3 regions of the Streptomyces sp. NPDC097107 genome follow, and region 1 is predicted to be linked to each of the others. Evidence: riboswitches for the same ligand, from Rfam matches in the RefSeq annotation. Region 1 holds a riboswitch; each other region holds the start of a gene.
The links. A riboswitch is a leader RNA that binds a small molecule or an ion and turns the genes downstream of it on or off. The one in region 1 is predicted to bind cyclic di-AMP.
Positions count from the first base shown of each region.

Region 2: linked by a shared signal. The riboswitch ahead of ACIQ1J_RS13245 (M23 family metallopeptidase) and the one ahead of ACIQ1J_RS07115 (peptidoglycan DD-metalloendopeptidase family protein) in region 1 are both predicted to bind cyclic di-AMP.
Region 3: linked by a shared signal. The riboswitch ahead of ACIQ1J_RS03715 (M23 family metallopeptidase) and the one ahead of ACIQ1J_RS07115 (peptidoglycan DD-metalloendopeptidase family protein) in region 1 are both predicted to bind cyclic di-AMP.

Region 1 is NZ_JBIWEF010000003.1:2,690-12,332, forward strand. Features, by position in the region: gene ACIQ1J_RS07100 (helix-turn-helix domain-containing protein) at 1-251, shown strand, start outside; gene ACIQ1J_RS07105 (DUF6126 family protein) at 248-370, shown strand; gene ACIQ1J_RS07110 (tyrosine-protein phosphatase) at 380-1,177, opposite strand; cyclic di-AMP (ydaO/yuaA leader) riboswitch at 1,601-1,760, shown strand; gene ACIQ1J_RS07115 (peptidoglycan DD-metalloendopeptidase family protein) at 1,763-2,731, shown strand; gene ACIQ1J_RS07120 (SGNH/GDSL hydrolase family protein) at 2,936-3,721, shown strand; gene ACIQ1J_RS07125 (TetR/AcrR family transcriptional regulator) at 4,160-4,780, opposite strand; gene ACIQ1J_RS07130 (carboxymuconolactone decarboxylase family protein) at 4,840-5,424, opposite strand; gene ACIQ1J_RS07135 (MBL fold metallo-hydrolase) at 5,594-6,787, shown strand; partial or broken gene ACIQ1J_RS07140 (short chain dehydrogenase) at 6,940-7,173, opposite strand; gene ACIQ1J_RS07145 (sensor histidine kinase) at 7,565-9,454, shown strand; gene ACIQ1J_RS07150 (roadblock/LC7 domain-containing protein) at 9,553-9,643, shown strand, end outside.
Region 2 is NZ_JBIWEF010000005.1:108,659-118,301, forward strand. Features, by position in the region: partial or broken gene ACIQ1J_RS13225 (CobW family GTP-binding protein) at 194-1,246, shown strand; gene ACIQ1J_RS13230 (DNA topoisomerase (ATP-hydrolyzing) subunit A) at 1,420-3,876, opposite strand; gene ACIQ1J_RS13235 (M16 family metallopeptidase) at 4,207-5,559, shown strand; gene ACIQ1J_RS13240 (M16 family metallopeptidase) at 5,556-6,944, shown strand; cyclic di-AMP (ydaO/yuaA leader) riboswitch at 7,136-7,298, shown strand; gene ACIQ1J_RS13245 (M23 family metallopeptidase) at 7,311-8,075, shown strand; gene ACIQ1J_RS13250 (GntR family transcriptional regulator) at 8,275-8,970, shown strand; gene ACIQ1J_RS13255 (HPr family phosphocarrier protein) at 9,100-9,381, opposite strand; gene ACIQ1J_RS13260 (GNAT family N-acetyltransferase) at 9,580-9,643, shown strand, end outside.
Region 3 is NZ_JBIWEF010000002.1:10,746-20,388, forward strand. Features, by position in the region: gene ACIQ1J_RS03690 (asparagine synthase-related protein) at 1-849, opposite strand, end outside; gene ACIQ1J_RS03695 (MFS transporter) at 1,540-2,961, shown strand; gene lhgO (L-2-hydroxyglutarate oxidase) at 3,038-4,282, shown strand; gene trmB (tRNA (guanosine(46)-N7)-methyltransferase TrmB) at 4,398-5,198, shown strand; gene ACIQ1J_RS03710 (PrsW family intramembrane metalloprotease) at 5,209-6,579, shown strand; gene ACIQ1J_RS03715 (M23 family metallopeptidase) at 6,880-7,914, opposite strand; cyclic di-AMP (ydaO/yuaA leader) riboswitch at 7,926-8,083, opposite strand; gene ACIQ1J_RS03720 (PP2C family protein-serine/threonine phosphatase) at 8,308-9,537, opposite strand.

The sequences.
Region 1 (9,643 bases):
TGCATCCCGGGGAGGAGTGGCTGCACGTCCTGCGCGGCCGGCTGCGTCTGCGCCTCGGGGACACCGTGCACCGGCTCGGTCCGGGTGACAGCGCGCACTTCGACTCGCTGACCCCGCACCGGATCGTCGCTCAGGACGCCGACGGGGTCGTCCTCCTCTTCGTCCACACCCTGCTGCAGAGCCCGGCGACGGCGCTGTGCCTGGGCCCGGCCACCACGCCGGCCCACCCCACACTCGGAGAGACGCCATGAACCTGCAGGAGAAGTTCCCGCGCGCCCTGTGGGTGCGGCTCTTCATCTACCTCGTCGCGGGCCACGTCTTCGCGGCCTTCATCTACCTGCTCTTCGAGGTGGGCGCCAACAGCCGGTGAGCGGGTGGCTCAGTCCAGCATCCGCTCGCGCAGCCGCTCCCGGATCTCCGGCGTGACCCGCAGGCCCTTCTCCAGGTAGGTGTCGACCCCGCCCCAGGTCTCCTCGACCGTCTCGAAGGCCGCCGCCAGATACTCGGCGCGCGCGTCGAAGAGGGGGCTGAGCAGCTCCATGACCTCGGGGGAGTAGGCGGAGGCGGCGGAGCTGCTGCGGCGCACCTTGTAGCGGCGGTGCGTGGCGTTCGACTTCAGGTAGTCGTCGACGATGGCGTCGCGCTCGACGCCCAGGGCGAGCAGGGTGATCGCGATCGACAGGCCCGCGCGGTCCTTGCCGGCCGCGCAGTGCATCAGGGCGGGGACGCTGTCCTCGGCGAGCGCGTGCAGCACCCGGGAGTGCTCCGCCGTGCGCTCCTTGATGATCATGCGGTAGGACTCGATCATCCGGTTGGCGGCCTTGTCGTCCGCCAGGATCTCGTGCAGCTGGTCGAGGTCGCCGTCGCGGACCATCTTCCAGAACTCGGCACCGTCGGCCGGATCGCTCAGCGGCAGGTTCACATTGCGCACGCCGGGCAGCTCGACGTCCGGGCCCTCGAGCTTCTGGTCGGCCGCGTTGCGGAAGTCGAAGATGGTGTGCAGGCTCAGCGAGGCCAGGAACGCGGCGTCCTCCCCGGTGGCGTGCGCCAGGTGGCCGCTGCGGAACAGCACCCCTTGTCGCACCCGCCGCCCGTCCACGGTCGGCAGCCCGCCCACGTCACGGAAGTTTCGCACACCGGCCAGCTCGGGTTCGGTCGACGGGACCTGCTGCGTCACGGGGGCTCCTCCCACTCCGCCCCGTCGGCGCTGCTCGCCGACGGGCACCACTCGAAGATACGGCACGGTCCGGGGGCCTCGGCGGCACAGCCGCCCGACTACGTCGCATATAAACCGTCTGTCCGAATTGATGCCTTCGTTCCAAGTAGCCCTGAAATGCAAGGGGCTGGAGAGACGGCGCGTGAGCAGCGTCATATCCGTGACCGTGCGTTGCCCGTCATGCTCACGTAATGCGGCCGGTTTTCAAGGCTGTTCACGCGAAAGGGCACCGCGTGAATCGACGGAGGGTGACCGGTAATTCCCGTAAAGGATCAATCGGAACACCTGTCAATGGAACCCCTCGCTTGTCCCCGCGCGTCTTGGTCCCTTACGTTCACCACCGATCCGGACGGACGCCTAATCCTGCCGCCGACCGGAGCCCGCACTCATCCACCACCCGTACACGGCAGGAGCGGGGGACCCACAGGTACAACTGCCTGTTCCGGTTCCCGGAACGGCTTGGGGTTAAGCCGCGTCTCGGCGCGGCCGGGCATCTCCAGCTCGCACCCGACAGCTCACCTCGTAGGCGCCGGAGAGGAAAACGCCATGCCCGCGAAGGGTAAGCACCGCCGTACCAGGGCCATGCGCCTGACCCGCACCATCGCCGTCGCCGGAACCGGTGGCGCCGCGCTCGCGCTGCCGCTGCTGGGTGCCGCCGGCGCCCACGCCGCTCCCGCGCAGTCCGTCTCCGAGCAGGCCGTGCAGTCCATACCGACGACCGCGAAGAAGGCCGCCGGCAGCAGCGCCGAGAAGAACTCGGACTCCCGGACGTACACCGTGAAGAGCGGTGACTACCTCTCGAAGATCGCCGACGAGCAGGACGTCGACGGCGGCTGGAAGAAGCTGTACGCGGACAACCGCGACGTCGTCGGCTCGGACCCGTCGCTGATCCACCCCGGCCTGAAGCTCTCGGTCGGCGAGCAGGCCGCCAAGTCCTCGGCCCCCTCCTCCGCCGAGTCCGAGAAGCCGGCCGAGAAGCCCGCCGCGCCGAAGAAGTCGTCCGCCGAGAAGTCCGAGCCGGCCGAGAAGTCGTCGGACGCCGCGAAGACCTCGTCCTCGGACTCCTCCGACTCGTCCAACACGAGCGCCCAGCCCGTCGGCACCACCGGCGGCTTCGTGTCGCCCGTTCCCGGCGGCACCGTCGGCACCCCGTACCACCAGACCGGCAGCATGTGGTCCAGCGGTTACCACACCGGCACGGACTTCGTCATCCCGACCGGTACCTCGCTCAAGGCCGTCGGCGCGGGCACCGTCGTCTCCGCCGGCTGGGGCGGCGCGTACGGCAACCAGGTCGTCATCCAGCTCGCCGACGGCCACTACGCCCAGTACGCCCACCTGTCCTCGCTCTCCGTCTCCGCCGGTCAGTCCGTGACGGCGGGTCAGCAGGTCGGTCTCTCGGGTGCCACCGGCAACGTGACCGGTCCGCACCTGCACTTCGAGATCCGCACCACGCCGGACTACGGCTCGGACGTGGACCCGATCGCGTACCTGCGCTCGCACGGCGTCTCTCTCTGACGACCGCTCGGGCGCGGCCTCCGCGCCGCTGAAGGCCGGACCCCGATCCCCGGGTCCGGCCTTCGGTGTATTCCGGAATTGACGAACACTTTAGGCGTGGTTTTTCTCACCGCCCGTCAACCCCTTCCTACGGTCGCGTAGGTCACATTGCAAGGTGAATCATGGGCCGACGTGGCAGACGATTCGAGAAGTGACAGCAGAGAAGTGATCGGGTCGTACGTGGCGGTGGGGGACAGCTTCACCGAGGGCGTCGGCGACCCGGGCCCCGGCGGGTCGTTCGTCGGCTGGGCGGACCGGTTGGCCGTACTGCTCGCGGACCGGCGCCCCGAGGGCGACTTCAGGTACACGAACCTCGCCGTGCGCGGCAGGCTGCTCGACCAGATCGTGGCGGAGCAGGTCCCGCGGGTCGCCGAACTCGCGCCCGACCTGGTCTCGTTCGCGGCGGGCGGCAACGACATCATCCGGCCCGGCACCGATCCGGACGAGGTGGCCGAGCGGTTCGAACGCGCGGTGGCCGCGCTGGCCGCGGCGGCCGGCACCGTCCTGGTGACGACCGGCTTCGACACCCGTGGAGTGCCCGTCCTCAAGCATCTGCGCGGCAAGATCGCGACCTACAACGGGCACGTCCGTGCCGTCGCCGACCGCTACGGCTGCCCCGTGCTCGACCTGTGGTCGCTCCGGAGCGTCCAGGACCGCAGGGCGTGGGACGCCGACCGGCTGCACCTGTCGCCGGAGGGCCACACCCGCGTGGCGCTGCGTGCGGGCCAGGCCCTCGGTCTGCGCGTCCCCGCCGATCCGGACCAGCCCTGGCCACCGCTCCCGCCCCGCGGCACCCTGCTCGTCAGGCGCGACGACGTGCAGTGGGCGCGCGAGTACCTGGTGCCGTGGATCGGACGCCGACTGCGAGGCGAGTCGTCGGGCGACCACGTGACCGCCAAGGGGACGCTGTCTCCGGACGACATCAAGGTGTGGATCGCGGCGGTGGCCTGACGGCGGTGCGGGGTGCGAGGTGTGGATCGCGGCGGTGGCCTGACGGCGGTGCGGGGCGCGTGGCGGTGGCCTGACGGCGGTGCGGGGTGTGCGGGAGCGCGGCTTGCGGCGCGGTGTGGGGCGTGCGGCGGAGGGTCGCGGGGTCGTTTGCCGGTTGCGCGGGTGGTCGTGGGCCGGGCGGGCGGACGCCGGCGGATGGTCGGTGGCTCGGGTGCGGGCGGTCGGCCGGGGTCGGGCTCGCGCCGGCCGGCGGCGCGCGGGGGCGTGCTCGGCCGCCGGTGGAACGGTGGCTGGGGGGCCGGTCGGTCGTGCTGCGGCTGTGGGGAAGGGTCCGGCCGTCGTGGAACGGTGATCGAGGGGTCGGCCCGTCGTCCCCGGGCGACGGTGCGGGGGCGCCCGTCCGCGGTGAGGTGCCGCCGGTCCCGCGCACGGCCGTCGCTAGCGGCGTGGTGTCGTCAACGCCTCGCGGCTCAGGCCGAGTTCGCGGGCGAGGGCCTCGTCCGTCCACTCCTGGGCCTTGGCCCGGGACACCGCACCCGGGTAGGACGTCAGCTGGACGGCCAGCCCGTCGAGCAGGGCGGTCAGACGCAGGGCCGCGCCGTCGGGCTCCGGGCACGTGAACTCCCCGGCGGCCACGCCCTCGGTGATGACCTCGGCGATCGCCGCCTTCCACTGACGGTCCAGTTCCCGCGCGACCTCCCGCAGCGTGGGCTCGCGCAACGCCACCGCCCAGCCCTCGATCCACAGCCGCCACCCCTTGGCCTGCCCGGTCGGGGCGTACCAGCGCACGGCCGCCCGCAGCCGGCGCAGTGCCGACGTACGGCGGCCGAGCAGCTTGCGCAGACGGGAGAGATCATCCTCGGCGGCGTACGTGAACGCGGCGGCGACGAGCTTCTCCTTGGTGGAGAAGTGGTAGAGCACCAGCGCGTTGCTGACACCGAGCGCGGCGGCCACGTCGGCGATCCGCAAGGCCGCCACACCCCGCGCCGATATCTGCTCGATCGCCGCGCGCAGCAACTCCTCGCGCCGCTCCGCGACACCCAACCGGACTCTCACCACGCCCGTCACCCTATACACGCACCCGGACATGCGGCGACGGCCGCTTCAGGCCCGCTCACTCAGTCCGTCGTCGCGGTGACCGGGCCGGTGCGCCCCGTGCCGGGCAGATCGCAGGAGTCCTTGAAGCCCTGGCTGGTGAGGTCGAGCGCCGCGTTGATGCGGGAGCGCAGGTTCTCGACGGCGACCATGGCGGTCAGCTCCACGAACGCCGGCTCGCCCAGCCGGGATCGCAGCCGCCCGGCGAGGTCGTCGCCGACGGTGGGCGGCGTCGCCGTCACCGCCTCGGCGTACTCCATGACGTCCCGCTCCAGCGGCGTGTACGCCTCGCTCTCCCGCCACACCGGAACGTCGTGGAGCTTGCGCCGGTCCATGCCGCGCCCGGCGTTCTCCCAGTACCCGAAGTCGATGCACCAGGAGCAGCCGACCGAGGCCGCCGAGGCCATCACCGCGAGCGCCTTCAGGTCGGAGTCCAGCCTGTTCCACTTGGCCACGGCCTGCTCGAAGCGCAGGTCGCCCCAGAGCACGCGCGGGTTGTGGGCGAGCGCCTTGCCGGGGTCGAGGACCTTGCCGTAGGTGCGCCGGGAGTACCACTCCATGACGCGGAGGAGGAGCGTCCGGGGCGGGGTGAGGGATACACGGGCCATGAGGGCCACCTTCCTGTCCGTGAGGCGTGCCGTTGGTTTCCGGGCGCTCCGGCGGGGGGCGCCCTCACCGGTACGACGGGTGAGGGGAACTCGGATGTGACATCGGGCGTTCGAGGTGACGTCGGACGGGGCGACAATGGGACCCTGACCTACTCCACCTGGAGGTACCGTGGCCGGTTTCCGTTCCCCGAACCCGGGGTTCCGCGTGCCGCGACCCGCGGCCTTCGGCGCGGACCCCAGCGGTGAGCGCATGGCGCGCATCCGCAGATCGCCGCACTTCCGCGACGGCGTCTTCCAGAACCCCGGAGGCGGCGCCCGGACCCGGCCCTCCGGGTCGGCCGCGGAATTCGCCAAGATCTACTTCGACCGGCAGGCCCGGCTCCGTCGCGCGCCGCTGGGCACCGTGCCCGTGCACGCCACCACGCTCGCCGACCTCGCCCGGCCGCCCGCCACCGGACTGCGGCTGACCTGGACGGGGCACTCCAGCGTGCTCGCCGAGATCGACGGACAGCGGGTGCTCTTCGACCCGGTCTGGGGCGAGCGCTGCTCCCCGTTCCCCTTCGCCGGCCCCAAGCGGCTGCACCCGGTCCCGGTGCCCTTGGCGGCCCTCGGCCCGGTCGACGTCGTCGTCGTCTCCCACGACCACTACGACCACCTGGACATGCCCACGATCAAGGCGCTGGCCGGCACGGACACCCTGTTCGCGGTGCCGCTCGGCGTCGGCGCCCACCTCGAACACTGGGGCGTCCCCGCCGGCCGGCTGCGCGAGCTGGACTGGCACGCGTCGACGCGCGTCGGCGGCCTCACCCTGACCGCCACCCCGGCCCGGCACTTCTGCGGACGGGGCCTGCGCAACACCCAGCACACCCTCTGGGCGTCCTGGGTCGTCGCCGGGGAGGAGCACCGCGTCTACCACAGCGGCGACACCGGCTACTTCGACGGCTTCCGGGACATCGGCGCCGCACACGGCCCGTTCGACGCCACGATGATCCAGCTCGGGGCGTACGCCGAGTTCTGGCCGGACATCCACATGACCCCCGAGGAGGGTGTACGCGCCCACCTCGACCTCCAGGGAGGCCGGCCGGGGGGCGCCCTGCTGCCGATCCACTGGGGCACATTCAATCTCGCACCGCACGCGTGGGCGGAGCCGGCGGAGTGGACGAGGGATGCCGCCGGGGAGGCGGGACAGGCGGTGGCTCTCCCTCGCCCCGGCGAGCCGTTCGAGCCGGCGGGGCAGTTGCCCGGGGAACCGTGGTGGCGGGCGGTGTCCGGTCCGCTCGGGCATGCGTGGCGGCGCCCCGGTGACGCCGAGAAGAAGGCCGATACGGGCAGCAGCGGTTTCGACCTCGCGGGCGAGCGGTGAGGGCGGGCCGCGGAAGATCCTGGTGGTAGTGCCGCAGCTGTCCTGATCAGCGCCCGGGCCGCCGGTCGGCGCTGGACTGAGCACGAGGCCCCGTCCGGCCCCGGGGGCCTCGGGCGAGGCCGGGCCTCCCGGAGTAGCGGCATCGGGCGGGATCGAACGCCCGTGAGTTCCTCGGAGGTCTGCCACACGCGCCGCACTTCCTCGGTGCCGCGCAGGCGGCTGTACAGCCTCTGCTCGGCCGGAGGGCCACCCAGGTGTCCGGGCCCGCTCGGCCCGTAGATCCCGCCGCCCGCGGCCCGGGGGGAAGTGGCGGCGTAGAGGGTGGGCAACTGTGCCGTGCGGACCGTGCCGACGACGATCCCGCGCGCGGACAGGGCGCGGATCAGGTGACCGGCCCGGGCCCCCGACGGCGCCCGGGCGTGCGACCGCGAATCCCCCGTCGTCACGCATGGTGACCGAATTTGATCGAGTCGGACCGGTTGCCAGTGTTTCGCGAGTGAAAGCTTCACCGGCTTATCGGGCTGTCGTACGAAGCCTCATACCAGAGCGGGACGTTGTCCGAGGGAGTTCGGCAACTGCCCACCGCACATGATGTGCGGGCGACTACTGTCAGTGTCCGTCGGGCGACGTAGACCGGATCCCCCGGTCCGCTCGGTCGACACCGCGACGACGCGTGCCCGCGTGGCGTCGCGTGTCCGCGTGGCCATTCGCCACCACGCGCGAGCATCAGGGCCCGATCCGGGCCCGACGGACCAACGGACCAGTACGAGGACCCCGATGTCTCACCTCCGCGCCCCGGCCGCGCGAGCAGACCGCCGCGAGGGCGGGCGGCACGGCCGGCCGGCCTCCCGTACCGCACCCGCGCTGCCTGAGACCCACATACGCCCCCAACTCCTGCGTCTCGCCGTGCTGCCGCCCGTCGCGGTGGCCCTCGGCGCCTGCGCGGTCGTCCTGTTCACCATCCGGTCCACCGGCGCCCGGCCCGGCCTCGTCCTGTGGGGCGTACTCGCGGGTGCGGTCTCGGTGACCCTCGCGGCCGTCGTCATCGCCGCCGTCGCCGCCGACCGTGCCGCGCGGTCCGTGCACGACCGCGTCGGCGCCCTGCGCCGCAGCACCGCGCGCTCGGAGGGCGATCTGCGTGCCGTGGTCGAGGCGTTGCGCCGCGGCGAGACCCCGCCCCAGCGCAAACCCTGCGGCGGACCGCCGGAGGACGCCGACGACTTCGAACTGCTCGCCGCCGATCTGTCCCGCGCCCACGACGGCGCCGTCACCGCCGTCGTCCGGGCCGCCCAGCTCTCCAGCCAGGCGGGCAGCGAACAGAAGCTGGAGGTCTTCGTCAACCTCGCCCGGCGCCTGCAATCGCTGGTGCACCGGGAGATCTCCATCCTGGACGAGCTGGAGAACGAGATCGAGGACCCCGACCTCCTCAAGGGCCTCTTCCACGTCGACCACCTCGCCACCCGCATCCGCCGCCATGCCGAGAACCTCGCCGTGATGGGCGGCGCCGTCTCGCGCCGGCAGTGGAGCAACCCCGTCGACATGACCGAGGTGCTCCGCTCGGCCATCGCCGAGGTGGAGCAGTACTCGCGCGTCCGGCTGGTCCCGCCGATCGACGGCACCCTGCGCGGCCACGCCGTCGCCGACGTCATCCACCTGCTGGCCGAACTCGTCGAGAACGCCACCCTGTTCTCCGCACCGCAGACCCAGGTGCTGATGCGCGCCAACCTCGTCACCTCGGGCCTCGCCGTCGAGGTCGAGGACCGCGGACTCGGCATGCCCGTCGGCGAGCAGAGCCGGATGAACGCCCTGCTCGCCGACCCCGACCAGGTCAACGTCGCCCGCCTGCTCGCGGACGGCCGCATCGGGCTGTACGTCGTCTCCCAGCTCGCCAAGAGGCACGGCATCACCGTCCGCCTGCAGACCAACATCTACGGCGGTGTCCAGGCCGTACTGGTCGTGCCGCAGGCCCTGTTGGGCACGGTGCCGGGAGCGCTCCCCGGAGGCGGGGCCCGGCAGGCGGAGGTCGGCGGGGCCGAACCCGTGCCGCTGCCGCCGCCCCGGCAGCAGCCGCGGCCCGGCGCCCCCGCGACACCGCCGGCTCCCGCCGCACCCGCAGCCGCGCCCGCTCCCGTCCCCTTCGAGCCCGGCCCCACGGTGTCCACGCCGGCCCCGGCCCGCAGGGCGGATGCGGGCGAACCCGTGCCGTTGCCCGTGCGCGGCGCCCACCGGGACCGGCCCACTCCGGCAGCCGCCGTGCCCGGTGTCCGGCCCGAGGGCCGGGGCGTCCTCGCCGAGCACGCGGCCACCCCGCCCGTCCCGCGCCACAGTGCGGTGCGCGGCACCATGGGCAAGCCCCAACTGCCCCGCCGCCGCGCCCAGGAGCACCTCGTCCCCCAACTGCGTGGCGGACCCGCACCACGCCAGGAACCCGAGCAGCACACCGGCCACGACCCCGGGCTCATGGCGGCCTTCCAACGCGGCATCGGCCTGGCGGAGGCCCAGCAGCACAGGGACTCGGCCCCCGTGGAACCGACCCGCGTCGATCCGCCGCCGGCCTCCATGGAACCCGCCCCCGCGGAGCCCATCCACATGGAGCCCATCCACATGGAGGACAGCTCCATGGAGCACAGCCCCATGGAGCCGACGCACAGGGACCCGGCCGGATGAGCAACCCCGTGACCACCCCCCGCTTCCTCCTCACCCCCACCCCCACCACCACGACCAGCGCTCCCGCAGACCTTCGTACCCCAAGGAGTCGATCCACCATGGCGAGCGACGCGCCGACCGGCCATGTATCCGACCTCGACTGGCTGATGAGCGGCCTCGTGCAGCGCGTGCCGCACACGTCCAGCGCGG
Region 2 (9,643 bases), on a different contig from region 1:
GAGAGGCGGCGCACGGAGGGAAGCGAGGGTCGCACAGTCCGGCGCCATGCAAAACGTCTGCCCAGCAAGTGCTGCTAACAATCGTTCACTCCACGCCCACTCCGCCGGCTCGTATCCTGATCAGGCAGTTCCGTACGTGGGTGTACGCCCCGCCGCGGGCCGGCGTACGCGTAGGTGAGAGAGAGGTCGCACGGTGGGGCATCGCCCGACTCCGCAGCAGATCCCGGTCGTCGTACTCGCCGGATTCCTCGGCTCCGGAAAGACCACACTCCTCAACCACCTCCTCCACCGCAGCGGAGGCAGCCGTATCGGTGCCATCGTCAACGACTTCGGCTCCATCGAGATCGACGCGATGGCCGTGGCCGGTGCACTCGGCGACTCCACCGTGTCACTCGGCAACGGGTGCCTGTGCTGCGCCGTCGACGCGAGTGAACTGGACGGGTACCTGGAGCGGCTCGCCCGCCCCGAGGCCGGCATCGACGTCATCGTCATCGAAGCCAGCGGCCTCGCGGAGCCGCAGGAACTGGTGCGCATGCTGCTGGCCAGCGAGCAGCACGAGGTCGTCTACGGCGGACTCGTCGAGGTCGTCGACGCGGCCGAGTTCGACGCCACGCGCGACAGGCACCCCGAGATCGACCGGCATCTGGCGCTCGCCGACCTGATCGTGGTCAACAAGACCGACCGGGCTCCGGACGCCGAGCGCGTGCTCGCCCTCGTCCACTCGCTCGCGGACGGCGCCGCCGTGGTGCCCGCGACCTACGGCCGCATCGACCCGGAGTTCCTCTACGACTGCCGGCCGAGCGAGGAGCGCGTGGGGCAGCTGTCCTTCGACGACCTGCACGACCACTCCAGGGGCGGCGCCCACGCCGAGCATCTGCACGCCGCCTACGACACCCTGTCGTTCGTCTCCGACGTCCCGCTCGACCCGCGCCGGCTCATGCGCTTCCTCGACAGCCGGCCGGAGGGCCTGTACCGGATCAAGGGATACGCCGACTTCGGCCCGTACGACACGCGGAACCGGTACGCCGTCCACGCCGTGGGGCGCTTCCTGCGCTTCTACCCGGGGCCCTGGGCGCCCGCCGACGCCCGCCGCACCCAGCTCGTGCTCATCGGCTCAGGCATCGACGCGCCGGCCCTCGGCGAGGAACTCGGCGCGTGCCGCAGGGACGCCGACGCCCCACCGGCCGACGAGCACGGAATGTGGGGTGTCCTGCGCTACGTACCGGACCCCGACGGCGACGAACCGGGCGGCGAGGAACCGGACGGCGACGAACCGGGCGGCGAGGAACCGGGCGCCGACGAACCGGGCGGCGAGGAACCGGGCGCCGACGAACCGGGCGCCGACGAACCGGGCGCCGACGAACCAGGCGCCGACGAACCAGGCGCCGACGAACCGCCGCCCGGTGCCCGGGACGGGTCCTAGGCCGGTCCCGCCACCACCGCCACCGTCTTCGGCAGCGACACGCCCGAGCCGTCACGGCGCGGGTCGATGTCCGGGAGCTGGGCGGGGGCGCCGCTCTTCTGCGCGGCGAGCGCCGGGGTGGCGCCCACCCAGGCGAAGGCCAGGCAGTCCTCGCCCTTCAGGAACCGCTGGCAGCGCACGCCACCCGTGGCGCGGCCCTTGCGCGGATACTGGTCGAACGGCGTGAGCTTGGCCGTGGTCTGGACGGAGTCGTCGAGCGTGCCGCGCGAACCGGCGACCGTGAACACCACCGCCTCGGCAGCCGGGTCCACCGCCGTGAAGGAGATGACCTTGGCGCCGTCGGCGAGCTTGACGCCCGCCACACCGCCCGCCGGACGGCCCTGCGGGCGGACCTGCGAGGCCTGGTAGCGCAGCAGCTGCGCGTCGTCCGTGATGAAGACCAGGTCCTCGTCACCGGTGCGCAGCTCGGCGCCGCCGACGATCCGGTCACCCTCCTTGAGGGCGATGACCTCCAACTCGTCCTTGTTGGACGGGTAGTCGGGCACCACACGCTTGACGACACCCTGTTCCGTGCCGAGCGCCAGGCCGGGTGAGGACTCGTCCAGGGTGGTCAGGCAGATGACCGTCTCGTCGTCCTCCAGGGTCACGAACTCCGCCAGCGGCGCACCACCCGAGAGGTTCGGCGTCGGCATGGGCTCCGGGAGCTGGGGCAGGTCCACGACGTTCACCCGCAGCAGGCGCCCGGCCGATGTCACCACGCCCACCTCGCCGCGGGCCGTGGCCGGCACCGCCGAGACGATCAGGTCGTGCTTGACGCGCTTGGCGCCGGCCTCCGTGACGAGGGGCTCGTCGTTCGCGGTGCGGGCCAGCAGGCCCGTCGAGGACAGCAGCACCCGGCACGGGTCGTCCGCCACCTGGAGCGGAACCGCGGCGACCGGAGCGCCGGACGACTCCAGCAGCATCGTACGGCGGTCGGTGCCGAACTTCTTGGCCACCGCTGCCAGTTCGGTCGAGACCAGCTTGCGCAGCTCCGCGTCCGAGTCGAGGATCCGGGTCAGCTCCTCGATCTCCGCGTTCAGCCGCTCCTTCTCCGACTCCAGCTCGATGCGGTCGAACTTGGTGAGCCGGCGCAGCGGCGTGTCCAGGATGTACTGGGTCTGGACGTCGCTGAGCGAGAAGTGCTCGATCAGGCGCTGCTTGGCCTGTGCGGAGTTCTCACTGGAGCGGATGAGGCGGATGACCTCGTCGATGTCGACCAGGGCGGTGAGCAGGCCCTCGACCAGGTGCAGACGGTCGCGCTTCTTGCTCCGGCGGAACTCGCTGCGGCGCCGTACGACGTTGAAGCGGTGGTCGAGGTAGACCTCCAGCAGCTCCTTGAGGCCCAGTGTCAGCGGCTGGCCGTCCACCAGGGCGACGTTGTTGATGCCGAAGGACTCCTCCATCGGCGTCAGTTTGTAGAGCTGTTCCAGGACCGCCTCGGGCACGAAACCGTTCTTGATCTCGATGACCAGGCGCAGCCCGTGCTCGCGGTCGGTGAGGTCCTTGACGTCGGCGATGCCCTGGAGCTTCTTCGAGCCGACCAGGTCCTTGATCTTGGCGATCACCTTCTCGGGGCCGACCGCGAAGGGCAGCTCGGTCACGACGAGCCCCTTGCGGCGGGCCGTCACGGTGTCCACGGCGACCGTCGCCCGGATCTTGAACGTGCCGCGGCCCGTCTCATAGGCGTCCCGGATGCCGGGCAGGCCGACGATCCGGCCGCCGGTGGGCAGGTCGGGTCCCGGAACGTGCTTCATCAGGGCTTCGAGGTCCGCGTTCGGATACCGGATCAGGTGCCGGGCGGCCGCGATCACCTCGCGCAGATTGTGCGGCGGCATGTTCGTGGCCATGCCGACCGCGATCCCGGAGGCGCCGTTGACCAGCAGGTTCGGGAAGGCGGCGGGCAGCGCCACCGGCTCCTGCTCCTGGCCGTCGTAGTTGGGGCCGAAGTCGACGGTGTCCTCGTCGATGGACTCCGTCATCAGGCTGGTGGCCTCGGCCATCCGGCACTCGGTGTACCGCATGGCGGCCGGCGGGTCGTCGTTGCCCAGGGAGCCGAAGTTGCCGTGGCCGTCGACCAGGGGCACGCGCATGGAGAACGGCTGGGCCATGCGCACCAGCGCGTCGTAGATCGACGCGTCGCCGTGCGGGTGCAGCTTGCCCATGACCTCGCCGACGACGCGGGCGCACTTCACGTAACTGCGCTCGGGCCGCAGGCCCATCTCGTTCATCTGGTAGACGATGCGGCGGTGCACCGGCTTGAGGCCGTCGCGGGCGTCGGGCAGCGCCCGGGAGTAGATGACCGAGTACGCGTACTCGAGGAAGGAGCCCTGCATCTCGTCGACGACGTCGATGTCGAGGATCTTCTCCTCGTACGAGTCGTCGGGCGGCGGGGTCTTCGTACTACGGCGGGCCATCGCTGCCGGCTCCTTGCTGAAGCGTGAACGGTGATCTGACGCGGTCCATTGTGGACTGCGGCACTGACAGCGACCGACCAGGACCCGTCACGGGCTGCCCGGCCCGGCGCTGCCCGCAGGGTACGCCCTCGTCCTGCGCCCCCGCCCCGGTCGGGCCGCTCGGGCCGCTCGGGCCGCCAACCCCGTTCTCGCTCTCGGCGTACGAGGTCCGGGAACTCCACCGGTGTCCCGCACGCTTGCATACAGTGGCAGGATCGGCGGAATTCCGCAGTTCCGCCCAATGATCCACCAAGTGTTTCCACCAAGGATTTCGCGATCGAAGGGACGTACATGCCCATGGGTCACACGGCCACCGCCCAGGCAGGCTCCGGCGGCCTGACAGCGACCGAGCACCGCCTGGCCAACGGCCTGCGCGTGGTGCTCTCCGAGGACCACCTGACCCCGGTCGCGGCGGTGTGCCTCTGGTACGACGTCGGCTCGCGCCACGAAGTCAAGGGACGTACCGGCCTGGCTCACCTATTCGAGCACCTCATGTTCCAGGGCTCCGCCCAGGTCAAGGGCAACGGCCACTTCGAACTGGTGCAGGGCGCCGGCGGCTCGCTCAACGGCACCACCAGCTTCGAGCGCACCAACTACTTCGAGACCATGCCCGCCCACCAGCTGGAGCTCGCCCTCTGGCTGGAGGCCGACCGCATGGGCTCCCTGTTGTCCGCGCTGGACGAGGAGTCGATGGAGAACCAGAGGGACGTCGTCAAGAACGAGCGCCGCCAGCGCTACGACAACGTGCCCTACGGCACGGCCTTCGAGAAGCTGACCGCCCTCGCCTACCCGCAGGGGCACCCCTACCACCACACTCCGATCGGCTCCATGGCCGACCTGGACGCGGCGACGCTGGAGGACGCGCGCGCGTTCTTCCGCACCTACTACGCGCCGAACAACGCGGTGCTCTCGGTCGTCGGCGACATCGACCCCGAGCAGACGCTCGCCTGGATCGAGAAGTACTTCGGCTCCATCGCCTCGCACGACGGCAAGCAGGCCCCCCGGGGCGGTTCGCTGCCCGACGTCATGGGCGGGCAGCTGCGCGAGGTGGTCGAGGAGGAGGTCCCGGCCCGCGCCCTGATGGCGGCCTACCGTCTGCCGGAGGACGGCACGCGCGCGTGCGACGCGGCCGACCTGGCCCTCACCGTCCTGGGCGGCGGTGAGTCGTCCCGCCTGTACAACCGGCTGGTACGGCGCGACCGTACGGCCGTCGCCGCCGGCTTCGGCCTGCTGCGGCTCGCCGGAGCGCCCTCCCTGGGGTGGCTGGACGTGAAGACGTCAGGTGACTTCGAGGTGCCGGTCATCGAGACCGCCATCGACGAGGAGCTCGCCCGGTTCGCCGAGGAGGGCCCGACGGCCGAGGAGATGGAGCGCGCCCAGGCCCAGTTGGAGCGCGAGTGGCTGGACCGCCTCGGCACGGTCGCGGGCCGCGCCGACGAACTGTGCCGGTACGCCGTCCTGTTCGGCGACCCGCAGCTGGCCCTGACCGCCGTGCAGCGGGTGCTGGAGGTGACGGCCGAGGAGGTCCAGGAGGTCGCCAAGGCCCGCCTGCGCCCCGACAACCGCGCGGTGCTCGTCTACGAGCCGACCGCCCCCGCCGACGAGAACGACGCCACCGACGAGAACGAGGAGGCGGCCAAGTGACCGAGCTCGCCACCATGGAATTCCACAACCGGCCGCAGGCCGGCGAGCCCAGGCCGTGGGCGTTCCCGGCCCCCGAGCGCGGCAGCCTCGACAACGGCCTCACCGTGCTGCGCTGTCATCGCCCCGGCCAGCAGGTCGTCGCCGTGGAGGTGCTTCTCGACGCCCCCCTGGACGCCGAGCCGGCCGGCCTCGACGGTGTCGCCACGATCATGGCGCGCGCCTTCTCCGAGGGCACCGACAAGCACTCCGCCGAGGATTTCGCCGCCGAGCTCGAGCGCTGCGGTGCCACCCTCGACGCACACGCCGACCACCCCGGCGTCCGGCTGAGCCTGGAGGTGCCGGCCTCACGGCTGGCCAAGGCCCTGGGCCTGGTCGCCGACGCGCTCAGGGCGCCCGCGTTCGCGGACGGCGAGGTCGAACGGCTGGTCCGCAACCGGCTCGACGAGATCCCGCACGAGCTGGCCAACCCTTCGCGCCGCGCGGCCAAGGAACTCTCCAAGGAGCTGTTCCCGGCCGGGACGCGTATGTCGCGCCCGCGCCAGGGCACCGAGGAGACGGTCGCGAGCATCGACTCGGCGGCCGTACGCGCCTTCTACGAGAAGCACGTCCGACCCGCCACCGCCACCGCCGTGGTCGTCGGCGACCTCACCGGCGTCGACCTCGACGCGCTGCTCGGCGAGACGCTGGGCGCGTGGACCGGCTCCGCGGCCGAGGCGCGTCCCGTACCCCCGGTGAGCGCCGACGACACCGGCCGGGTCGTCATCGTGGACCGGCCCGGTGCCGTCCAGACGCAGTTGCTGATCGGCCGCACCGGCGCCGACCGGCACGACCGCGTGTGGCCCGCGCAGGTACTCGGCACCTACTGCCTCGGCGGGACCCTCACCTCGCGCCTGGACCGCGTCCTGCGCGAGGAGAAGGGCTACACCTACGGCGTACGGGCGTTCGGGCAGGTCATGCGCTCCGCGCCCGACGGCACGGGCGCCGCGATGCTCGCCATCAGCGGCTCCGTGGACACTCCCAACACCGGTCCCGCCCTGGACGACCTGTGGACGGTGCTGCGCACGCTCGCAGCGGAGGGTCTCACCGACGCCGAGCGTGACGTCGCCGTGCAGAACCTGGTGGGCGTGGCGCCGCTGAAGTACGAGACGGCGGCGGCCGTGGCGAGCACGCTGGCCGACCAGGTCGAGCAGCACCTGCCCGACGACTACCAGGCCACGCTCTACCGCCAACTCGCCTCCACGGGCACCGTGGAGGCCACGGCGGCGGTCGTGAACGCCTTCCCGGTGAACCGTCTGGTGACGGTCCTCGTCGGCGACGCGGCGCAGATCAAGGAGCCCGTCGAGGCCCTCGGCATCGGTGAAGTCACCGTGGTGGCGGCCGATTAGCGGCACACACGCGCGGCGGCCCTGGTGACCGGAGTGTCACCAGGGCCGCCTTTTGTCCGGATTGAGGGAAAGGCTGCCTGTCTGCCCTGTGGCGTGCGCTACAAAAGGCTTGTTGCGTTTGAGGATTGAACACAGCCGCGTTTAGCGTCATCCGGGCTGTTCGTCAGGCAGTGCGCCGCACCCGCGGCACCGGACAGTCATCGCCGAGTCCCCGTACGGCGCGAGCCAGGGGAGCCGGGGACCCACCGCAGTCCCTGGGGTGAATCGGGCGCCCGCGCGCAGCGAGGGGGTCCGTAGGAGACCTTCCACCTCCGAACCCGTCAGCTAACCCGGTAGGCGAGAGGGAAGGAAAGGACCAGCCTCTACATGGCGTTCACGCGCGCCACCGGGAAGCACCGTCGTCCCAGCCGGGTGCACCGCACCACCGCCCGCGCGGCGGGTGTCGCGGCCCTCGCCACCACCGGCGTCGTCGGCACCCTCGCGGCTCCGGCGCTCGCCGCCGAGCCCCGGGCGGAGCAGAGCGGACTCACCCCGGTCATCACCATCGGCGACTCCATAGCCGACGAGATCGACGCCCAGGCCACCGCGCAGGAGCAGGCGGCCCTGCACGCCGCCGCCCGTGAGGCGGCCCAGGAGGCCGCGCGCGAGCGGGCGGCCGAGGCGGCCAAGGAGGCGCGCGAGGCCAAGGAGCGCGCCGCGCGGGAGGCGGAGCGCAAGCGCCTCAACACCTTCGTGCCGCCGATCACCGCCTCCTACGTCTCCACCGCCTACCAGGCCGGCAGCTCGCTGTGGTCCTCCGGCAGTCACACCGGCATCGACTTCCACGCCTCCAGCGGCACGTCCGTGCACGCGGTCGGCGTCGGCACCGTCGTCGAGGCCGGCTGGGGCGGGGCCTACGGCAACCAGGTCGTGATCAAGATGCACGACGGCACGTACACGCAGTACGGCCACCTGTCGTCCATCGGCGTCTCGGTCGGCCAGGCGGTCACCCCCGGGCAGCAGATCGGCCTGTCCGGCGCCACCGGCAACGTCACCGGACCGCACCTGCACTTCGAGGCCCGTACGAGTTCCGAGTACGGATCGGACCTGGACCCCGTCGCCTACCTCCGCTCCCACGGTGTGAACGTCTGACGACGGACGGTACGGCATCCGAAAGCCCCGGCTCCCCGAGCCGGGGCTTTCGGACTTCTTTTCCCTCGGTGGAAGTGTCGCTGGCCAAAAAATATCCATGAAATCCGCCCTGCCGTCGGAATATGCGCTTGATTGGCCTAGAGTCACTGAGCACACGTCAATCGTCGACGTTTCACGGGGATTAAGGCGGAGGTCGGGCATGCGTATTCCGGCGCACTCGGTGTGCACGGCGATCCGGGACGACATCGTCACCGGCGTCCACGGACGCGGCAGTCGGCTCACCGAGGAACTCCTGGCCCGCCGCTACGGCGTCTCCCGCGTCCCTGTCCGTGAGGCCCTGCGCACGCTGCAGGCCGAAGGCTTCGTGGTGACGAGGCGGCACGCGGGCGCGTGCGTCGCGGAACCCACCGAGCAGGAGGCCGCCGACCTGCTGGAGACGCGCACGCTCCTTGAGCCCCTCGGCGCCTCCCGGGCCGCCCGGCGCCGCACCGAGGCCCACCTCAGGGTGCTGCGCGGGCTGGTCAGGCTGGGGCAGGAGCGCGCCAGGCAGGGCAACAGCGAGGATTTGCGCTCACTGGACGGGTGGTTCCACGAGACCCTCGCCCAGGCCGCCGGCAGCCCTTCGCTGACGGCCTTGCTGACCCAGCTGCGCCACAAGATCGCCTGGATGTACGTCGTGGAGGCGTCGGCCGGGCCGGTGGAGTGCTGGGCGGAGCACGGCGCGATCGTCGACGCGGTGGCCCGGGGCGACGGCGAGCGCGCGCGGGCGCTCATGACGCTGCACACCGAGCGGTCGACGTCGGCGTACCGGCTGCGATTCGTTTCCGGGGGTGAGCGGGCGGAGCGTGTGAGGAAATCGCAACGTCCCGTAAACATGCCGAGCCTGCGGCATTAACGCGGGCGCCGTATACAAAGAGAGATTAATTCGGGGGGCTATTTCTTGCTGCCCATGAACGGGGGAAGCGGAAATAGAAAACAAGAGGCCCGCCCGGTGTTCCGGGCGGGCCTTTCGGTGTTGCGTTGCTCAGACGGTCTCGGGAAGTTCCTCGAGTCCTTCGGCGACCAGCTTCGCCAGCCGGTCCAGGGCGGCGTCCGCGCCCTCGGCGTTGGCGGCGAGGACGATCTCCTCGCCGCCCTGGGCGCCGAGGCCGAGGACGGCCAGCATGGAGGCCGCGTTGACGGGGGCCCCGTCGGCCTTGGCGATCGTCACCGGGACGCCTGTGGCCGTGGCGGCTCGGACGAAGATGGAGGCGGGGCGGGCGTGGAGACCCTCGGCCCAGCCGACGTTGACGCGGCGCTCAGCCATGTGATGCTGCCCTTCAGGTTTTCAGGGGTTTCAGGTTGTCTAGACCAGTCTTGTCTAGACCAGTTTCCCACATCGTGAAGCTTGCGAGGACGGCCGCTGCCGTCCCGTGTGGTCGTCGGACCGCGGCCTCGGCCCGACCTTCCGTCCTCCACAGACTGCCTCGCGCCGTTGTCGTACGCGAGCCGTACTCTGGGGCCCATGCAGACCTCGTCGGACCGGCACGAGTACCCCGCCCACTGGGAAGCCGACGTGGTGCTGCGCG
Region 3 (9,643 bases), on a different contig from region 1:
CGTGCCCGAGGCCGGTCCGCCGGACAGGTCGGCCCCGATCCCCGGGACCGGCATCCCGCGCGCGGCGCGCCGTTCCGCCGGTCCCATGCCGGGTACCGGCCCCGGGTCGATGCCGTCCCCGGGAACGTGCCGGGGGGCGGCGAGACGTGTGCGCACGGCCTCGACCAACGCGTCCCGCACGCCGTCCACGGCCCGGTCGGGGTCGGCCGAGGGCGCCGCCACGGCGAGCGAGGTCACCTGCTCGTACCCGGCGATCTCGCGCGCCCCGGCGCGCAGGATCAGCGCATGCCCCGGCGGAATGCGTTTCACGCCGTCGTACGGGGTGGAGTCGTCCAGCGCGGCCGGCACGTCGGGCGCGGCGAGCAGCGCGGCGAGGTGACCGAAGTCGAGGTTGGCCTCGATGAGGTCGGCCAGGGGCAGCGCGGCCGTCGCGTAGGCCGTGCCGCCCGCCCAGGGGGTGTGGAACACCGGCCGCACGCCCGCGAGATCACCGCAGACGGTGATCCGCCGGCCGGCCTGGACGACGGCCGTGTAGCTGCCGGGCCATGCCGTCAGGTGCCGAAGGGCTCCGCCGCGCGCGGCGAACAGTCCGACGCGCAGCTGCTCGTCGGTCGCGCCGCAGATGCCGAGGACGGCGACCCTGGTCTGCGGGTCGGCCGTGACGACGCGCACCTCGTCGGGGCGCCAGTCGCCGACCGCCCACAGCGGATCGGGATCGCCCCACAACAGCTGGGCGCCCACGGGCTGCACGGTCTCGCCGTCGTAGCCGGTGGCGCCCGCGAAGCCGCCCGCTCCGGCGAATCCCGCTGCTCCCACGGCGGCGCTGCTCCACCCCACCAACCACCGCATCGACGCCTCCACAGGCTGGGGACAACCAGTGCACCGTACGAACTGGTCCCATGCTGCCATGAAGGGCGCGCCGCAGAGCAGCGGCGGAGCCGCATGTGCTCCCGTGGATGCGCCCTCGCGGAGACTCACGCGAGAACGCCGGCCACTTCTCCGCACCGCCTCGGAGGGCGCGAAGACGACGCGAATGCGCCCCCGCAACGCGCCCTTTGGCTCCCCGACGCGCCCTCAACTTCCATGGTGAGGGCCGTAGTACCCCGAAAGCACCAGGGTCGATTTTCAGCCAAATCGGCGTCACGCGGACACGTTCGAACACGCTCCGTACAGGCTTTGCGCACCGACCGGCGGTGCGCGGTCCGGGAGGCGAGGCATGCCCCCCGGACCGGTCCGCCGCCCGCGGGGATGTAGGCGGCGGCGTCCCCCAGCCCGCTGGATCCAGTACAGCGGGCCGACCCACGCATCGCTCATGGAACCGCTCCCCCCGTGGCCGGAGAAGAGCGCACGGGCGGGCGCACGGCCACACAGCGGGAGCGTGTGGCAACAGACCGTGCAGACACCGCACTTCAGTACGGACCACAATCCCGCCATCCGGAACAATGCCTCTTAACGCATGGGATCCGGCGAACTACGCTGGGTTTACGAATGCCGCGTGGTTATGCCAGCGCGACAGCCGTCTGTGTCGAGGGGTGGCGCATGTCCAGGGAGCAACGCGGGCCGAACGAAAAACTCGGCGCCGTTCTCGCCCTCGCGGGAATCAGCAACGCAGGACTCGCCCGGCGCGTCAACGACCTTGGCGCCCAACGCGGGTTGACTCTTCGCTACGACAAGACGTCGGTGGCGCGCTGGGTGTCGAAGGGCATGGTGCCGCAGGGTGCGGCGCCGCACCTCATCGCCGCCGCCATCGGCCAGAAGCTCGGCCGCCCGGTGCCGCTCCACGAGATCGGCCTGGCGGACGCGGATCCCGCTCCCGAAGTGGGCCTCGCCTTCCCCCGGGACGTCGGCCAGGCGGTCAGGTCCGCCACCGAGCTGTACCGTCTCGACCTCGCCGGCCGCCGGGCCGGCGGCGGCATCTGGCAGTCGCTGGCCGGCTCGTTCGCGGTGAGCGCGTACGCCACGCCCGCCTCGCGATGGCTGATAACCCCGGCCGACAGCTCGGTGGCGCGTGACGCGAGCCCGGCCGAGGGCTCCGGCGCACCGCTCAAAGTCGGCCACAGTGATGTGCAGAAGCTGCGGGAGGCCGCCGAGGACGCCCGACGCTGGGACTCCAAGTACGGCGGCGGCGACTGGCGTTCCTCGATGGTCCCCGAGTGCTTACGCGTCGAGGCGGCTCCGCTGCTCCTCGGCTCCTACTCCGACGAGGTCGGCCGCGCCCTGTTCGGCGCCTCGGCCGAGCTGACCCGCCTGGCCGGCTGGATGGCCTTCGACACCGGCCAGCAGGAGGCCGCCCAGCGCTACTACATCCAGGCCCTGCGCCTGGCCCGCGCGGCGGCCGACGTCCCCCTGGGCGGCTACGTACTCGCCTCCATGTCGCTCCAGGCCACCTACCGCGGCTTCGGCGACGAGGGCGTGGATCTCGCGCAGGCCGCCCTCGAGCGCAACCGGGGCCTGGCCACGGCCCGCACCATGAGCTTCTTCCGCCTGGTCGAGGCCCGTGCCCACGCGCGCGCGAGCGACGCGGTGGCGGCCGGCGCGGCCCTGAATGCCGCCGAGAGCTGGCTGGAGCGCGCCCGTCCCGGCGACAGCGACCCGACGTGGCTGGGTTTCTACTCCTACGACCGGTTCGCCGCCGACGCCGCCGAGTGCTACCGCGACCTGAAGGCACCACGCCAGGTCCGCCGCTTCACCGAGCAGGCCCTGTCGAAACCGACGGAGGAGTTCGTACGCTCGCACGGCCTGAGACTCGTCGTCTCGGCGGTGGCCGAGCTGGAGTCGGGCAATCTGGACGCCGCCTGCGAGCAGGGCGTGCGGGCGGTCGAGGTCGCCGGCCGCATCTCCTCGGCCCGCACCACCGAGTACGTGAAGGATCTCCTCCACCGCCTGGAGCCGTACGGCGACGAGCCGCGTGTGGTCGAGTTGCGCGAGCGCGCCCGGCCACTGCTGGTGACCCCGGCCTGATCCACCGCCTCCTCCCGGGTTTGAGGGCGCTGTCAGTGGCGCAGTGCACTATCGAAGCCGGGAGGTGGGCCGGAAGATGGAACGAGTGCGGGCCGGGACCGCGCAGGGCATCGCGCACGGCGTCGCGTACGACTGCGACGTGCTGGTGATCGGCGGTGGAATCGTCGGCCTGTCGACGGCGTACGCGATCACACGCGCCGCGCCGGGCACCCGGGTGACGGTGCTGGAGAAGGAGCCGGGACCGGCCCGGCACCAGACGGGCCGCAACAGCGGCGTCATCCACAGCGGCGTCTACTACCGCCCGGGCTCCCTGAAGGCCCGCTACGCGGTGCGGGGCGCGGCGGAGATGGTCAAGTTCTGCGCCGAGTACGGCATCGCCCACGCCGTCACCGGCAAGCTGATCGTCGCCACCGACCGCTCCGAGCTGCCCCGCCTGCACGCCCTCGTGCAGCGCGGCCGGGAGAACGGCATACCGGTCCGCGAGCTGGGCGCGGCGCAGATCCCGGAGTACGAGCCCGAGGTGCGCGGCCTCGCCGCCATACACGTCGGCACCACCGGGATCTGCGACTACGTCGCCGTGGCCCGGCAGCTGGCCCGGGCCTCGGGCGCGGAGATCCGCTACGGCGCCGAGGTACGGCACATCGACCGCCGCCCGGGCCTAGGAGCCGCCGTGCGCACCCGCTCCGGGGAGGTGATCCGCGCCCGGGTCCTGGTCAACTGCGGCGGGCTGCACTGCGACGGGATCGCCCGCATGACGGGCGACGACCCCGGCATGCGGATCGTCCCCTTCCGGGGCGAGTACTACGAGCTGGCGCGGCCCGAGCTGGTGCGGGGGCTGGTCTATCCGGTGCCGGACCCGGCGTTCCCGTTCCTCGGTGTGCACCTGACCCGCGGCATCGACGGAAGCGTGCACGTCGGCCCCAACGCGGTACCGGCGCTGGCCCGGGAGGGCTACGGCTGGGGCGTGCTGCGGCCCCGCGAGCTGGGCGCGACGCTGGCCTGGCCGGGCTCGTGGCGGATAGCCCGGCGGCACTGGAAGTACGGGGCGGGCGAGCTTCGGCGCTCGCTGTCCAAGGCGGCGTTCACCACGGCCGTACGCAGGCTGCTCCCCGCGGTGACGGAGGCGGACCTGGTGGCGGCGCCCGCAGGAGTGCGGGCGCAGGCGGTCCTGGCGGACGGCACGCTGGTGGACGACTTCCTGATCCGCGAGGGCGCCCACGCCGTGCACGTCCTGAACGCGCCGTCGCCCGCGGCGACAGCGGCGCTGCCGATCGGGCGGGAGGTGGGGCGCAGGGCGCTGGCCATGCTCGGCCGCCCGTAAAATTGAGGGCACTGTGTCTGATTTCCGCAACGCCTCCGACGCTCGCCGGCCCGCCGCCGAGGAGCCGGCCGCCCCCGAGCCTGCCGCCCCCCACGCCGGTGCCTCCCTCCGGCACATCCGTGCCAAGGGTGAGCCCCGCTTCCCGGACGGGCCGAAGGCCGATCCCGCCGGGTCGCACTTCGAGCGGCGGATCCGGAGTTTCCAGCCCCGGCGCAGCCGGGTGACCGCCGGGCAGGCGGACGCACTGCAGCGGCTGTGGCCCCGGTGGGGGCTGGACATCGACGGACAGCGGGTCATCGACCTCGCCGAGCTGTTCGGGAACGCCCGTCCCGTCGTCCTGGAGATCGGCTTCGGCATGGGTGAGGCCACCGCGCGGATGGCCGCCGCCGACCCGGACACCAACATCCTCGCCGTGGACGTCCACACACCCGGCCAGGGCAACCTGCTCGGTCTCGCGGAGCAGTACGACCTGTCCAACATCCGGGTGGCCAACGGCGACGCGATCATCCTCCTGCGGGAGATGCTCGCCCCCGGCTCCCTCGCCGGACTGCGCGTCTACTTCCCCGACCCCTGGCCCAAGAAGCGGCACCACAAGCGCCGCCTGATCCAGCCGGAGTTCCTGGACCTGGCCGCGACCCGCCTCGCGCCGGGGGCCGTCGTGCACTGCGCCACGGACTGGGAGCCGTACGCCGAGCAGATGCTCGAGGTCCTCACCGCCCACCCCGGCTTCGAGAACACCGTGCAGGGCGGCGGTTTCGCGCCGCGTCCCGCCCACCGGCCACAGACCCGGTTCGAGGGCCAGGGACTGGACAAGGGTCATGTGGTGAACGACTTGCTCTTCCGCCGCGTACAGCACTCCGTGTCGCACCGCGACCAGCACCGCGACCAGCACAAGGAGCAGCCCCCCACCGGTTAGGGTCCATGCCGTGGCCACCTGTCCCCCGTATCCGACGCGTCCGCCGACGCGGACGCGTACGCACTGGTGGCAGCGCCCCTGGGTGCGTTACGGCGCACTGATCACCCTGCTCGCGCTCTCCGGCCTGGTGATCCTGGCCCTGGTGCGCGAACAGACCGGCACGCAGGGGTTCCTGGTGGGGCTCGGCCTCGCGGTCCTGCCCGTGCCGTTGCTCGTGGCCGCGTTCCGCTGGCTGGACCGGGTGGAGCCCGGACCGTGGCGGAACCTGCTGTTCTGCTTCGCCTGGGGAGCCTGCGCGGCAGCGCTGATAGCGATCGTCGCCAACAGCTTCGCGACGCGCTGGATAGCGACGGCCACCGCCGACCCGGCCGGCGCGGACACCCTGGGCGCCACGGTCATAGCACCGGTGGTCGAGGAGTCCGCCAAGGCAGCCGCCGTGCTCCTGGTCTTCCTCTTCCGCAGGCGGGACTTCACCGGCGTCGTCGACGGCGTCGTCATAGCGGGCGTCACCGCCACCGGCTTCGCCTTCACCGAGAACATCCTCTACCTGGGCAACGCCTTCGGCACCGACCAGCTCACCGGCGACAGCGGCATCGCCTCCGTCACCGCGGCCACCTTCTTCGTCCGCGTCGTGATGTCGCCGTTCGCCCACCCGCTCTTCACCGTGCTCACCGGCATCGGCTTCGGCATCGCCGCGCTCTCCACGGGCCGGCACCGCCTGCGCCGTGCCCTGCTCCCCCTGGCCGGCCTGCTGCTGGCGATGGGCGTGCACGCGCTGTGGAACGGCTCGGTGGCGTTCGGGGAGTACGGCTTCTTCGCCGTGTACGGGGCCTTCATGGTGCCGTCCTTCGGCCTGCTGACCTGGCTGGTGATCTGGACCCGGCAGCGCGAACTGGGCACCGTACGCGCCGAACTCCCCGTGTACGTCATGGCCGGGTGGCTGACACCGATGGAGCCGTACGCGCTCGGTTCGATGCGGGCCCGCCGCATCGCGCGCCGGCACGCCCACCGGCACGCCGGTAGGGAGGCGGCGCGGGCGGTGGCGCAGTACGAGGCGTACGCGACCTCGCTGGCGTTCCTGCGCCGGCGCGGGCGGCTGGGCAGGGCGGGCGCCGACTTCGCCGTACGAGAGCGGGAACTGCTGGGCGCCCTGTGGCACCGACGCGACGTGGCGCGTCCGGCACTGGACCACGCCGCCCGGGCCACGGCGCCGCCCCTGCCGGTGGCCGTGCGGCCCTGGGCGCACCCGTACGGCGCGTACGGGCCCGGCCACCCGGCGACGGCCCCCGCGACGGTCCCGGCGCCGTACCCCGCACCGGCCGCGTACAGCCCGTACACCCCGTACCGCCCGTACACCCCGCCCAGCCACTACCGGCCGTAACGGCAGTACCGGTCGTGCAGGCCGTCCTGCTCCGGCTCCCAGGCGGTGGCGGTGGAGCAGCCGCCGGCGCCGCTGGGGTCGGCGGAGGAGGGAGCGTACGGCTGCGCCGCCCGAGCACCGACCACATCGACCTGCGAGGCGTCGGCGCGGCCTCGATGTCCGCGGCGCTCGGGCCCGGGTACTCGCCCCGCGGACCGGCAGCCCTGACGTCGGGGGGTCGTCGTCAGGACCGCCGGAGACCAGGGCGGCAAAGGGGCCGGAGACCGCGTGGGAGGCACGGCGTGGGTCAAACGGCGTGGATCAGGGGGTCAGGCCCTTGCTCTGCAGCCATGCCATCGGGTCGATGCCGCCGCCTCCGCTGGTGTGGACCTCCATGTGGAGGTGTGCGCCGGTGACGTTGCCGGTGGCGCCGACGCGGCCGATGACGTCACCGGTGGTGACCTCCTGGCCGACGCTGACGCTGATGGAGGACTGGTGGGCGTACCAGATCTCGGTGCCGTCGTCGAGGGTGAGCACGGTCTTGTAGCCGTACGACCCGTCCCAGCCGGCCGACGTGATCGTGCCGCTGTGCACCGCCTTGAGCAGCGTGCCCGTGGGGGCGGCGAAGTCGAGGCCGGTGTGGTAGCCGGAGGACCAGTAGGCGCCGGCCTGGCCGAAGCTGGAGGAGATGGTGTACGAGGAGGTCGGCAGCGTGTACTGCTTGGCCAGCTTGGCGAGCCGCTCGGCCTCGGCCTTCTTCGCGGCCTCCTCCTCCGCCTTCTTCTTGGCGGCGGCGGCCTTGGCCTCGGCCTCCTTCTCCGCCTTGGCGGCGGCTTCCGCGGCCTTCTTCTCGGCGGCGGCCGCGGCTTCGGCGACGGCCTTGGTCTCGACCTGGGCCTGCTGCTGCTCGGCCTGCGCCATGATCCGGGCCCGCAGCGTCTCACCGGCGCCTGGGTCGCTCTCCGAGGAGGTCTCGGCGGCGACCGTGCCGATTCCGCTGAGCGGGGTGGCGGAACCCTGCGGTTCCGGCTTCTCCTCGTCGGAGATGAGCGAGCCGACGTTCGGAAGGTCCGGCATGGAGATCGACACCGGCGGCTTGCCGGTCTGCGCGCTGGCCATGCCGCCCGCGCCGACCGCGGCTATGACACCGACGCCGAGAACGGTGGAGCTGCGGGCGAGACCGCCGCGCTGCTTGGCGACGCGGTGCCGGCCGCGTACGGGGCGGATGGAGTCCGCGGTGGGATTCCACTCCTCCCAAGGGCCCTCTTCGGTGCGGTAGCCGTCGTAGCCGAAGGTTTCGCTGTCGTGCCCGCTGGGCACGAACGGGGCCTCGGGGGCAGGCCGGTTGGACGCCACGTGGGCGTACTCCTTTCCTTCCTTTCGCCTACCGGGTTAGCTGACGGGTTCGGAGCAGGAAGGTCTCCTACGCGCGTATATCCGCCGTGTCTGGCACGGCGTCATACGCCCGATTCACCCCAATGTGGTGGTTCCCCGGTTCCCTTGCGGGATTCGGCGCGTGCGCACGGAGCCGACTTCTGTGACGGCTGGGACGACCGCGCTGCGTTATCGAACGTTAATAGACGCGGGGCTCGGATTCCAAGCCGTTCCTCTTGATCATTAACGGATCCGGCCCGGACGTACGCCTCACGATCGGTTAAAACCGGGCGAGTCGACCGGGCTTGGGTATTCCCCTTCACGCCTCGGCTTTCTGACAGTTCGTCAGTTGTTATGCGGAGGGCGGTCGGTCCGTCACTTCCGGTGACGTCGATCAAGGGTCGAGCAGGGGCGTCGCACGGCGAGCAGTGCCATGTCGTCGGCCATGCCGCCCCCGGAGTGCCGGCGCACGTCCCCGGCGAGGGTGTCGAGCAGCTCCGCCGGATGCCGGAACACGCGGCCGGCCAGCCGCACGTGCGGTTCGTAGAACTCGCCCCGGGCGTCCCGCGCTTCGGACAGTCCGTCGGTGTAGAGAAGCAGCGTGGCCCCGCCGGGGAAGCCGGCCTCCTCCGCGCGGTCGGGCCACACGCCCAGCTCTCCCATGCCGAGCGGCAGCGCCGACTCCCGTGCGGGCAGCGGGCGCAGGGTGCCGTCGGCGTACAGCAGCAGGGGCGGCGGATGGCCGCGGTTGACGATGCGGACGATCCCGTCGCCGTGCGGGAGTTCGGCGAGTACGGCGGTGGTGAACCCTTCGAAGGCGTCCAGTCCGTCGCGCCGGGTGCCCTCGCGCGCCAGTGCCCGCTCCAGCCGCTGCGCCACCGCCTCCAGCGTCGCCTCCTGCTCGGCGGCCTCCCGGAACGCGCCGATCACCACGGCGACGGCGGCCACCGCGCCCATGCCCTTGCCGCGCACGTCCCCGACGATGAGCCGGATGCCGCGCGCGCTGTCCTGCACCGCGTACAGATCGCCGCCGATGAAGGCGTCGGCCTGCGCGGCCTCGTAGCAGGCGGCGATCTCGAAACCGCCGATCCGCTCGGCGGGCTCGGGCAGCACGGCGCGCTGGGCGGCCTCGGCGATCTCGCGGACGGAGACGAGGCGCTCGCCGGTGCGGCGGACGAAGCCGTTCACGAGGACGGCGAGCACGGCGACCGTCGCGATGGTGATCAGCTCGGTGAGGGAGTCGACGTAGTGGATGACGCCCTTGGTCAGTTGCAGCCCTATGACGGCGGCGACCACGGCGACACCGGTGAGCACCGTGCCGCGCCGTGAGTAGATCGGCGCGGCGACCAGGGGCGCGGCCGTGTAGAGGGGGCCCGCGGTGAAGTATCTGGGGGTGAAGATGTCGTACAGGACGGCGGCGACGATCAGCAGCATGGGGAGCAGGCGTACGAAGGCCCGCCCGTACGAGGTCCGTCGCCGCGGCCCCGCGTGCGGCGGCACGCGTTCAGCACCGTCGCCGAGGCCGGGGTCGGGCACGGGATCGCCGGGGAGCCGGCCGCCGGCCCGGGCGTACGCTCCCTCGTCCTCCAGCTCACCTGGCCGCACCACTCGTCTCCCGCCACCCCGCACGTCCGCGCCGCTTGCCGTCCCGGTCCTCCAGGTTTCCCGGACCGGGGGCGAAGGGCGAGCCACTGAGGGCCGATCGGGTGAC